One region of the Holtiella tumoricola genome, then DNA from elsewhere that is predicted to be linked to it. Evidence: predicted binding sites of a transcription regulator. Region 1 holds the regulator's gene; the other holds the start of a gene.
The links. The regulator HrcA, encoded in region 1, represses chaperone genes, less so after heat shock. The targets are predictions, from matches to a motif close to TGTTAGCACTCNNNNNNNNNGAGTGCTAACA.
Positions count from the first base shown of each region.

Region 2: groES (co-chaperone GroES) is a predicted target of HrcA. The motif match lies at 3,074-3,104, and genes of this name have one in related genera.

Region 1 is NZ_JAQIFT010000068.1:13,666-18,865, reverse strand. Features, by position in the region: gene lepA (translation elongation factor 4) at 1-1,105, shown strand, start outside; gene hemW (radical SAM family heme chaperone HemW) at 1,115-2,263, shown strand; gene hrcA (heat-inducible transcriptional repressor HrcA) at 2,410-3,441, shown strand; gene grpE (nucleotide exchange factor GrpE) at 3,463-4,008, shown strand; gene dnaK (molecular chaperone DnaK) at 4,038-5,200, shown strand, end outside.
Region 2 is NZ_JAQIFT010000025.1:14,190-19,389, forward strand. Features, by position in the region: gene galE (UDP-glucose 4-epimerase GalE) at 1-869, shown strand, start outside; gene PBV87_RS06025 (DUF6062 family protein) at 942-1,697, opposite strand; gene PBV87_RS06030 (DNA-3-methyladenine glycosylase family protein) at 1,858-2,805, shown strand; gene groES (co-chaperone GroES) at 3,148-3,432, shown strand; gene groL (chaperonin GroEL) at 3,475-5,112, shown strand.

The DNA.
Region 1 (5,200 bases):
GTTTGATGTTGTAGAAGTAGGTACATTTGGAGCAGGTGTTTTCCGTCCTATGGATGATTTAAAACCAGGTGAAGTAGGATATATTACAGCAAGTATTAAAAATGTAACAGATACAAGCGTAGGAGATACAGTAACAGATGCGCTTCATCCAGCAACTGAAGCATTACCAGGATACAAAAAAGTTAATCCAATGGTATACTGTGGTCTTTATCCAGCAGATGGTGCAAAATACGGTGACCTTCGTGATAGTTTAGAAAAGCTTCAACTTAATGATGCAGCACTTGTATTTGAACCTGAAACTTCAATTGCTTTAGGATTTGGATTTAGATGTGGTTTCTTAGGATTACTCCATATGGAGATTATTCAAGAGCGTCTTGAACGTGAATATAACTTAGATCTTGTTACAACAGCGCCTAACGTTATTTATCACGTTTACAAAACAAATGGTGAAAAGCTTGAGCTTTCTAATCCATCTAACTTACCAGACCCATCTAACATTAAGCATATGGAAGAACCGATGGTAAAAGCACAAGTTATTGTACCTTCAGATTATGTAGGGGCTGTTATGGACCTTTGCCAAGAAAGACGTGGTATTTACCATGGTATGGAATATTTAGAAGCAACGCGCGCAGTACTCACTTATGAGCTCCCGCTTAATGAAATTATTTATGACTTCTTTGATGCACTTAAATCAAGAACACGCGGTTATGCATCATTTGATTATGAACTCTCAGGTTATACAGAATCTAAGCTTGTAAAACTTGATATTCTTGTAAATAAAGAAATGGTGGATGCCCTTTCTCTTATTGTGCATGAATCTAATGCCGTTGAAAAAGGGAGAAAGATTGTAGAAAAACTTAAAAAAGAAATTCCAAAACATTTATTTGAAATTCCTATCCAAGCTGCAATTGGAAATAAAGTTATTGCCAGAGAAACAATTAGTGCGATGCGTAAAGACGTACTTGCTAAATGTTATGGTGGAGATATTTCACGTAAACGTAAACTACTAGAGAAACAAAAAGAAGGTAAGAAACGTATGCGCCAAGTTGGTAACGTAGAAGTACCACAAGCAGCGTTCATGAGCGTTTTAAAATTAGACGAATAGAGGACGACTATGAAAATAGGATTGTATGTACACATACCTTTTTGCCATTCTAAATGCTATTACTGTGACTTTTTATCTTTCCCAAAACGTGAGAAAGAAGAAGAGTATATTACAGCGTTGATAGCAGAGATTGCAAATTACGGTAAAGATTTTGCGGGTGTACACACAATAAAAAGTCTATTTATAGGTGGAGGTACCCCAACGGTACTTTCACCTTTTTTATTAGACAAATTGTGTGAAGCCCTACGTAAGCATTTTATATTAGAAGAAGATGTTGAGTGGACAATAGAGGCTAATCCAGGAACTATATTAGAAGAGCATGCTCATGTATTTAAAAAGCATGGTGTGAATCGTGTAAGCTTAGGACTACAAGCTGCACAAAATAACTTATTAAAGAGTATAGGGCGTATTCATACTTATGAAGAGTGGGAGCAAAGTATTGAAAGGTTGAAAAAGGTAGGGATTACTAATCTGAATACAGATATTATGTTTAGCTTACCAGATCAAACATTAGAAAATTGGAAAGAAACCCTACAAAAAGTGGTTAATCTTGGATTACCACATTTATCAGCCTATTCACTTATCATAGAAGACGGAACTGTATTTGGTGATCGTTATGAACAAGGTACTTTAAAAGAAGTAGAAGAAGAATTAGACAGAAGCTTCTATGAATATGTAAAAGGTTATTTAAAAGAGAAGGGGTATCATCAATACGAACTTTCAAACTGGTCAAAAGCTGGTTATGAATGTGAGCATAATAAAGTTTATTGGAATTGTGAACCCTATTTAGGTATTGGACTAGGTGCCCATAGTTATATGATGCACGAGAGATTTAGTAATACAACAGACTTTAAAGATTATCTAGCTGCACAAGGTGACACAAATAAAATTATTGTTGCAAGAGAAAAGATTACAAAAAAAATGGCTATGGAAGAATTTATGTTTTTAGGATTAAGACTATGTGTAGGAATAAGTACACAAGAATTCCAGCAACGCTTTAAGTATTCAATTTTTGATATCTATGGGAAACAGCTGGATGAATGGATGAAGAAAGGACTATTGGTTCATAATAACGATAGACTTTATTTAACAGAACAAGGTAAAGATATATCCAATCAAATCTTCGCCTCATTCCTATTAGATGAAGAAGTAGAGTAGTGCATATTATATACAAAAAACGTTATCAAATTGTTCAAAATATGTTTAAAGAATCTTATTGACATATCACCTAAAGAGTGATATCTTAAATCTATAGTTAGCACTCAAGTTTAGTGAGTGCTAACAATGCAAAAGGAAGTGATATCATGGATATAAATGAAAGAAAGCGAAAGATTCTTGAAGCCATTGTTCATGATTATATACAAACAGGGGATCCAGTAGGTTCTAGAACCATATCTAAGAAATATGACTTAGGTGTAAGTTCTGCAACGATTCGTAATGATATGGCCGATCTTGAAGATTTAGGCTTAATCATGCAACCACATACTTCCGCTGGGCGTATACCTTCAGACAAGGGCTACAGACTTTATGTAGATAATTTAATGCAGTGTCCTGATATTGCACCTGATGTACAACAATTTATTGCAGAGGTGATCAATAATAAGTTTGACAAGATAGACAAATTATTAGAGGAAACTGCGAAGCTTATTTCGGCAGTTACACACTATGCAACTATTGCTTCCCCACCAACGATTAACCAAACAAAGATTAAACATCTGCAGTTGGTACCCGTAGATGACAGAAGTGTTGCACTCGTTGTTGTAACCGACACAAACATTGTTAGACATTATGTTATTCGTACTAAGAAGTTAATAGATTATTCACTTTGCGGTATCTTAACAAATATTATTAATGAGAGCTTAATTGGTACTTCACTAGATGAACTAAGTGTTGATAAACTACGCATCCTAGAAGAGCGTATGTTTGGCTATAAAGATATCTCAGTTGATTTAATGAATGCCATTATTGATACATTAGAAATGGAAGATGTACCAAACATTTTTACAAGAGGTATGACGAATATTTTAAGCTTCCAAGAGTTTAATGACATTGAAAAGGCTAAAAAACTTCTAGAAGTGCTTGAACAAAAACCATATCTTGTAAAGATGTTAAAAGCTAAACCAACAAAAGAAGTCAGTATTAGTATTGGTGAGGAAAATGGCCTAGAACCTATGAGTGAATGTAGTGTTATTACAACAAGCTATGATATAGGTGAGTATAACTTAGGAACAATAGGTATTATTGGTCCAAAGCGTATGAACTATGGGCAGGTTGTATCATTACTTGATCATATTTCTTACCATATTCAAAATATGCTCATTGAAGCAAAAGAGTAGAGAGAGAAAGGATGCTGATTCATGGAAGATAAAGAAATGCAAACATCCACTATGCAAGATGAAACAGTAGAAACAACAAACGAAGAAAATGTAGTTGAAGAAACTACTGGCACTTGTGAAGGGGAAGTTGTAGAAGAAACAGAAGAAAAACCAAAAGCGGATGAAAACTTAGAAAGACTCCAAAGACTAATGGCAGAGTTTGATAACTACCGCAAACGTACAGAAAAAGAAAAACAAAATATTTATGACTTAGCAGTAAGCTCTACACTTACAGAACTTTTAGGTACAGTTGATAATTTAGAACGTGCGCTTAAACAAGAAAGTGAAGATAAATCTTTCTATGAGGGCGTATCTATGATTTATAAACAACTTATAAGTTCACTTGAAAAGTTACATGTAACACCAATTGAAGCAGCAGGTGAAACATTTAATCCAGATTATCATAATGCAGTTTTACACATAGAAGATGATAGTTTAGGTGAAAATATCGTTGCTGAAGAACTTCAAAAAGGTTATTTATATAAAGAAAAAGTTATTCGCTACAGTATGGTAAAAGTAGCTAATTAATCGTAAATAGAAATTAGGAGGAAAGTAAAATGGGTAAAATTATTGGTATTGACTTAGGAACAACAAACTCTTGTGTGGCAGTAATGGAAGGTGGAAAACCAGTTGTTATTGTAAATGCAGACGGAAATAGAACAACACCTTCAGTTGTAGGTTTCACAAAAACAGGTGAAAGACTTGTAGGGGATGTAGCAAAACGTCAAGCAATTACAAATCATGATCGTACAGTAGCATCTATTAAACGCCATATGGGTACTAACCATAGAGTAACAATCGATGGTAAAGATTACTCACCACAAGAAATTTCAGCAATTACACTTCAAAAACTTAAATCAGATGCAGAAAGCTATTTAGGTGAAGCAGTAACAGAAGCTGTTATTACAGTTCCTGCATACTTCTCAGATAGCCAAAGACAAGCAACAAAAGATGCTGGTCGTATTGCAGGTCTTGATGTAAAACGTATCATCAATGAACCAACAGCAGCAGCTTTAGCATATGGTCTTGAAAATGAACAAGAACAAAAAATTATGGTATATGACCTTGGTGGTGGTACATTCGACGTATCTATCATCGAAATCGGTGACGGTGTTATCGAAGTATTAGCAACAAGTGGAGATAACCACTTAGGTGGAGATGACTTCGACCAACGTATTATCAACTACTTAGTAGAAGAATTCAAAAAACAAGAAGGCGAAGACTTATCAGCTGATAAAATGGCTATGCAACGTTTAAAAGAAGCAGCTGAAACAGCTAAAAAAGAACTTTCTTCAAAATCAACAGCGAATATCTTAATTCCATTCATCTGTGCAGCAGGTAAAAACTTAGATGTAACACTTACACGTGCTAAATTTGATGAACTTACAAGTGATCTTGTAGAACGTACAATGGGACCAGTAAGAACAGCACTTAACGATGCAGGTCTTAATGCATCTGAACTTGATAAAGTATTATTAGTAGGTGGTTCAACACGTATTCCAGCTGTTCAAGAAGCTGTTAAACGTATTACAGGAAAAGAACCATTCAAAGGTATTAACCCAGATGAATGTGTTGCAGTTGGAGCAGGTATTCAAGGTGGTAAACTTTCAGGTGAAGCAGGGGTAGGCGATATCCTTCTTCTTGACGTAACACCACTTTCATTAGGTATTGAAACATTAGGTGGGGTAGCGACAGTTCTTATTCCAAGAAATACAACAAT
Region 2 (5,200 bases), on a different contig from region 1:
TTGCAGGTAAACGTCCAGCCTTCTACAAAGCAGACTTATTAGATGAAGAAGCAACAGAACAAGTATTTAAAGAAAATAAAATTGATGCAGTTATCCACTTTGCAGGTCTTAAAGCAGTAGGAGAATCAGTACAAATTCCTTTAACTTACTATCACAATAACCTTACAGGTACATTAATTCTTTGTAAAATGATGCAAAAATATGATTGTAAAAAAATCGTATTTTCATCTTCAGCTACAGTATACGGCATGAACAACGAAGCACCATTCGTAGAAACAATGCCACTTAGTACAACTAACCCTTATGGAAGTACTAAACTTATGACAGAAATGATTCTTTCAGATCTTAATGTAGCAGACAAAGATTGGAGTGTTGTATTACTTCGTTACTTCAACCCAATCGGTGCACATGAGTCAGGTTTAATCGGGGAAGATCCAAATGGTATTCCAAATAACTTACTTCCTTATATTGCTCAAGTAGCAGTAGGCAAACTTGAAAAACTTAGTGTATTTGGAGATGACTACGAAACAGTAGATGGTACAGGTGTAAGAGATTACATCCACGTATGTGACCTTGCAGCAGGCCATATTGCGGCAGTAGACTATGCAATCAAACACACAGGTGTAGAAGCAATTAACTTAGGTACAGGTAATGGCTACAGCGTACTTCAAGTAGTTAAAGCTTTTGAAAAAGCTTGTGGACACCCAGTAAATTATCAAATTTCTCCAAGACGTGCAGGTGACATCGGTACATGTTATGCTGATGCTACAAAAGCAAAAGAATTATTAGGTTGGGAAGCTAAGAAAAATATCGATGAAATGTGTGAAGACACATGGAGATTTGCTTCTAGACATTACCAAACAAAATAAGCAGGTAAATGAAAAATTCCCTAGTTACAGGTCTATATAGAAGTGTAACTAGGGATTATTTTATAGAAGCATTTAATGTGCTTTTTTGAAAGGCTCATCTTGTACATAAATGCCAGCTAGCTTCTGAATACCGCGAGGAAGGGCATCTTGTGAGTTTTTCCATGGAGCAGATGCATTACGGTAGTCGTTTTTGTCGATAAACCAACCAATTTCATCTTCAATACGCTTAAGATTTTCTTTCATCATTTTTTTACTTGTTTCTAAGAAGAATGTTTTATTTTCTCCTTTTAATTGTGAAGGTGCCATTTCAAGAAGCATAGTGAAATGCTCTAGACACATCCCCTTACTATTTAAGAAGAGTGCTTTAAACTCATCGTTCGTTTGTAAAAGGTGGAAGAAAGTTTCCATATAACGTGTAAAGTTACGGTCAATACGTTCACAAATATAGCAACTATCTAATTGTTTGTGTAAAGAATCTGTAGTAGGTGAAGAAGCTGGCGTTGAACGTTTCATACGTTCAAAGAAACCAGGGCTTGGCAGCTCAGTGCTACTAAGAAGCTTATCTAAATCTTTTTCGAGCTTTTGATAATGAGTGTGCAAAATAAAAGCTAGACCTAAACGGTTACCATAGTCATAAAGTTTTTTATAATGGTCTTTGCAAAAGCCTAGGTGATCTGTTTCAGCACGTATATCATCTTCCATATAAGAGGCACCTAGAGTAAAGCTAATGGCATCTTGTTCAAGAGTACGATGAATAAAGCAAAAAGGGCACTCATCATGAGCAGTAAAAGCATCTGTTAGAGGTATGGTATAAAGGTTATCTTTCATAAAGGTCTCCTATCATAGTATAATAAACAGAGTTTGAGTAAAGTAAGTATATTAATCTGCTCTAGAACTCAACTCTATATGGTATTTAGGGTATAGCCCTATTATAACATATTGAATAGACTTATTAAGAATATTAAAGTCAAATTTAAAAAAGATTATTTTGGATAAAAGAGTAGTAAATGGTAATAATATGAAAAGTATTTTCAAGCATTTTACTGAAGGATGTGAGTCGATGGTAAGTAATCTAATAGTAGAACAAGTAGAGTGTTTTGATATTGGACAGATATTAGAAAGTGGACAGGTTTTTAGGTTTGAACAAATTAATGAAAATAGTTATATCCTTATAGCTAAGCAAAAGCGCATTAAGTTAGTTCAGCAGCCAGGTAGTAATAATCTTATGATCCATCATACAACAGTAGGTGAGTTTGATGAGATTTGGAAAGCATACTTTGATTTAGATACGGATTATAAAGGAATAAGTAAAACGTTATCTGATAAGGATGCTTATATGAAAGCCGCGATAGAATTTGGTTACGGTGTCCGTATATTAAAACAAGATCCTTGGGAAATGCTTATCTCATTTATCATTTCTCAAAATAAAGCAATTCCTCATATCAAGCAATGTATTGCTAACATTACAGAACGCTATGGTGATGAGATTGGTTATGACCATGATACTGATAAGACTTACTATACCTTTCCAACACCAGAGCAACTTTTAAGAGCTACAGAGGAAGAACTTAGAGAATGTAAGGTAGGATTTAGAGCACCTTATATTGTAGATGCTTGCAAGAAAGTAACAAGTGGTGAAGTAGATCTTAATGAACTCTATATCTTATCTGCTAGTGAGGCAAAAGAGAAGCTTATGCAAATTAAGGGAGTGGGACCTAAGGTATCCGATTGTATTTTACTTTTTGCCTACAGTAAAATGGATTTGTTCCCTACAGATGTATGGATTAAGCGTGTTATAGAAGGTATGTACTTTGAAGGGAAGGAAATTTCTTTAAAGGCGATTCAAACTTTTGCAAGAGAGTACTATGGTGACTTAGCAGGCTATGCACAACAGTATCTCTTCTTCTATGGTAGAGAGAACAACTTATATAAATAAGTAATGAGATAGCTTAATCATATATGTAAATATAGAATAAGGTCTACGCTTTCTAATAAAAGTAGATTTTTATTCAAAACCTAGCAGAATACCTATGTTTTTACAGAAGTTATATCTATTAAAAATAGATATAAACATAAAAAATTCACGAAAGAATAAGAGAATTAAAGGAAGCCATAGTAAGAATGAAAAATTGTAGTAAATAAATTAGAAAATAATTAAATTTAGACTTGCAATCTTTGAGAGAATGGCATAATATTATAGATGTAATTAGCACTCTAGATAGGTGAGTGCTAACAATTAAAAAATCATATACTTTATCTATAGAAGGAGGGTATTTTTATGAATTTAAGACCATTAGGCGACAGAGTCGTACTTAAACATTTAGAGGCTGAAGAAAAAACTCAATCAGGTATTATCTTAACAGGTGCCGCTAAAGAAAAACCACAAGAAGCTGAAGTTATTGCAGTAGGTCCAGGTGGAATCGTGGACGGTGAAAAAGTTGAAATGCAAGTAAAAGTAGGCGACAAAGTTATCTATTCAAAATACGCTGGCACAGATGTAACTTTAGATAAAGAAGAGTATATTATCGTTAAACAAAGCGATATCTTAGCAATCGTTGAATAATTAATCTTTATTATATAGAAAGAGCACAGGGAGGTACTAAAAATGGCAAAACAAATTCGTTTTGGAATGGAAGCAAGACAATCACTTCAATCAGGTGTAGATCAATTAGCGAACGCAGTAAAAGTAACACTTGGACCAAAAGGTCGTAACGTTGTATTAGATAAAACATATGGTACTCCACTTATTACAAATGATGGTGTATCTATTGCTAAAGAAATTGAGTTAGAAGACCCATTTGAAAACATTGGTGCACAACTTGTAAAAGAAGTTGCAACAAAAACAAATGACGTTGCTGGTGATGGTACAACAACAGCTACAGTACTTGCTCAAGCAATGATTACAGAAGGTCTTAAAAATATTACAGCTGGTGCAAACCCAATCATTATTCGTCGTGGTATGCAACAAGCTACAGCAAAAGCTGTAGAAGCTATCAAAGGTATGAGCCAAACAGTAAATAGCAAAACACATATTGCAAGAGTTGCTGCAATCTCTGCTGGTGATGATGAAGTAGGTAACTTAATTGCTGATGCTATGGAAAAAGTATCAAATGATGGTGTTATCACAGTAGAAGAATCAAAAACTATGACAACAGAACTTGATGTTGTAGAAGGTATGCAATTCGACCGTGGATACTTATCTGCTTACATGGTTACAGATACAGAAAAAATGGAAGCTGTAATGGAAAATCCATACATCCTTATTACAGATAAGAAAATCACAAACATCCAAGAAATTTTACCAGTTCTTGAACAAATCGTTCAATCAGGAGCAAAACTTCTTATCATTGCAGAAGATGTAGAAGGTGAAGCACTTGCTACATTAGTAGTAAACAAACTTCGTGGAACATTCAACTGTGTAGCTGTTAAAGCTCCAGGTTTTGGTGATAGAAGAAAAGAAATGCTTCAAGATATTGCAACACTTACAGGTGGTACAGTAATTTCTGAAGAAGTAGGTCTTGATCTTAAAGATGCTACAGTAGCACAACTTGGACGTGCTGCAAGCGTTAAAATTACAAAAGAAAATACAGTAATCGTAGATGGTGCTGGAAATAAAGAAGAAATCACTAATAGAGTAGGTCTTATCCGTCGTCAAATCGAAGAAACAACTTCAGATTTCGATCGTGAAAAACTTCAAGAACGCCTTGCTAAACTTGCAGGCGGTGTAGCAGTTATTAAAGTTGGTGCTGCAACAGAAACAGAAATGAAAGAAAGAAAACTTCGTATTGAAGATGCTCTTGCAGCTACACGTGCAGCTGTAGAAGAAGGTATCATTGCAGGTGGTGGTAGCACATACATCCACATCATTAAAGCAGTAGAACCACTTCTTGAAGAAACAACAGGTGATGAAAAAACTGGTGTACGTATTATCTTAAAAGCACTTGAATCACCACTTCGTCAAATCGTTGCAAATGCAGGTCTTGAAGCAGCTGTAATCATTGACAAAGTTAAAGCTTCAGAAGTAGGTGTTGGTTTCAATGCCCTTACAGAAGAATATGTTAATATGATCGATGGTGGTATCATTGACCCAACTAAAGTAACAAGAAGTGCACTTCAAAATGCAACATCTGTAGCAGCTACATTCCTTACAACAGAATGTATCGTTGCAGATATCAAATCTGATGAACCAGCTATGCCAGCAGGTGGCGGAATGCCAGGCATGGGCGGAATGGGTATGATGTAATAAAAGTAAAAGGACTGTATAATACAGTCCTTTTTTTGTGCAATCATTTAGATTAGAGAATGAGTAATTGTATAAATGATTCAGAAGT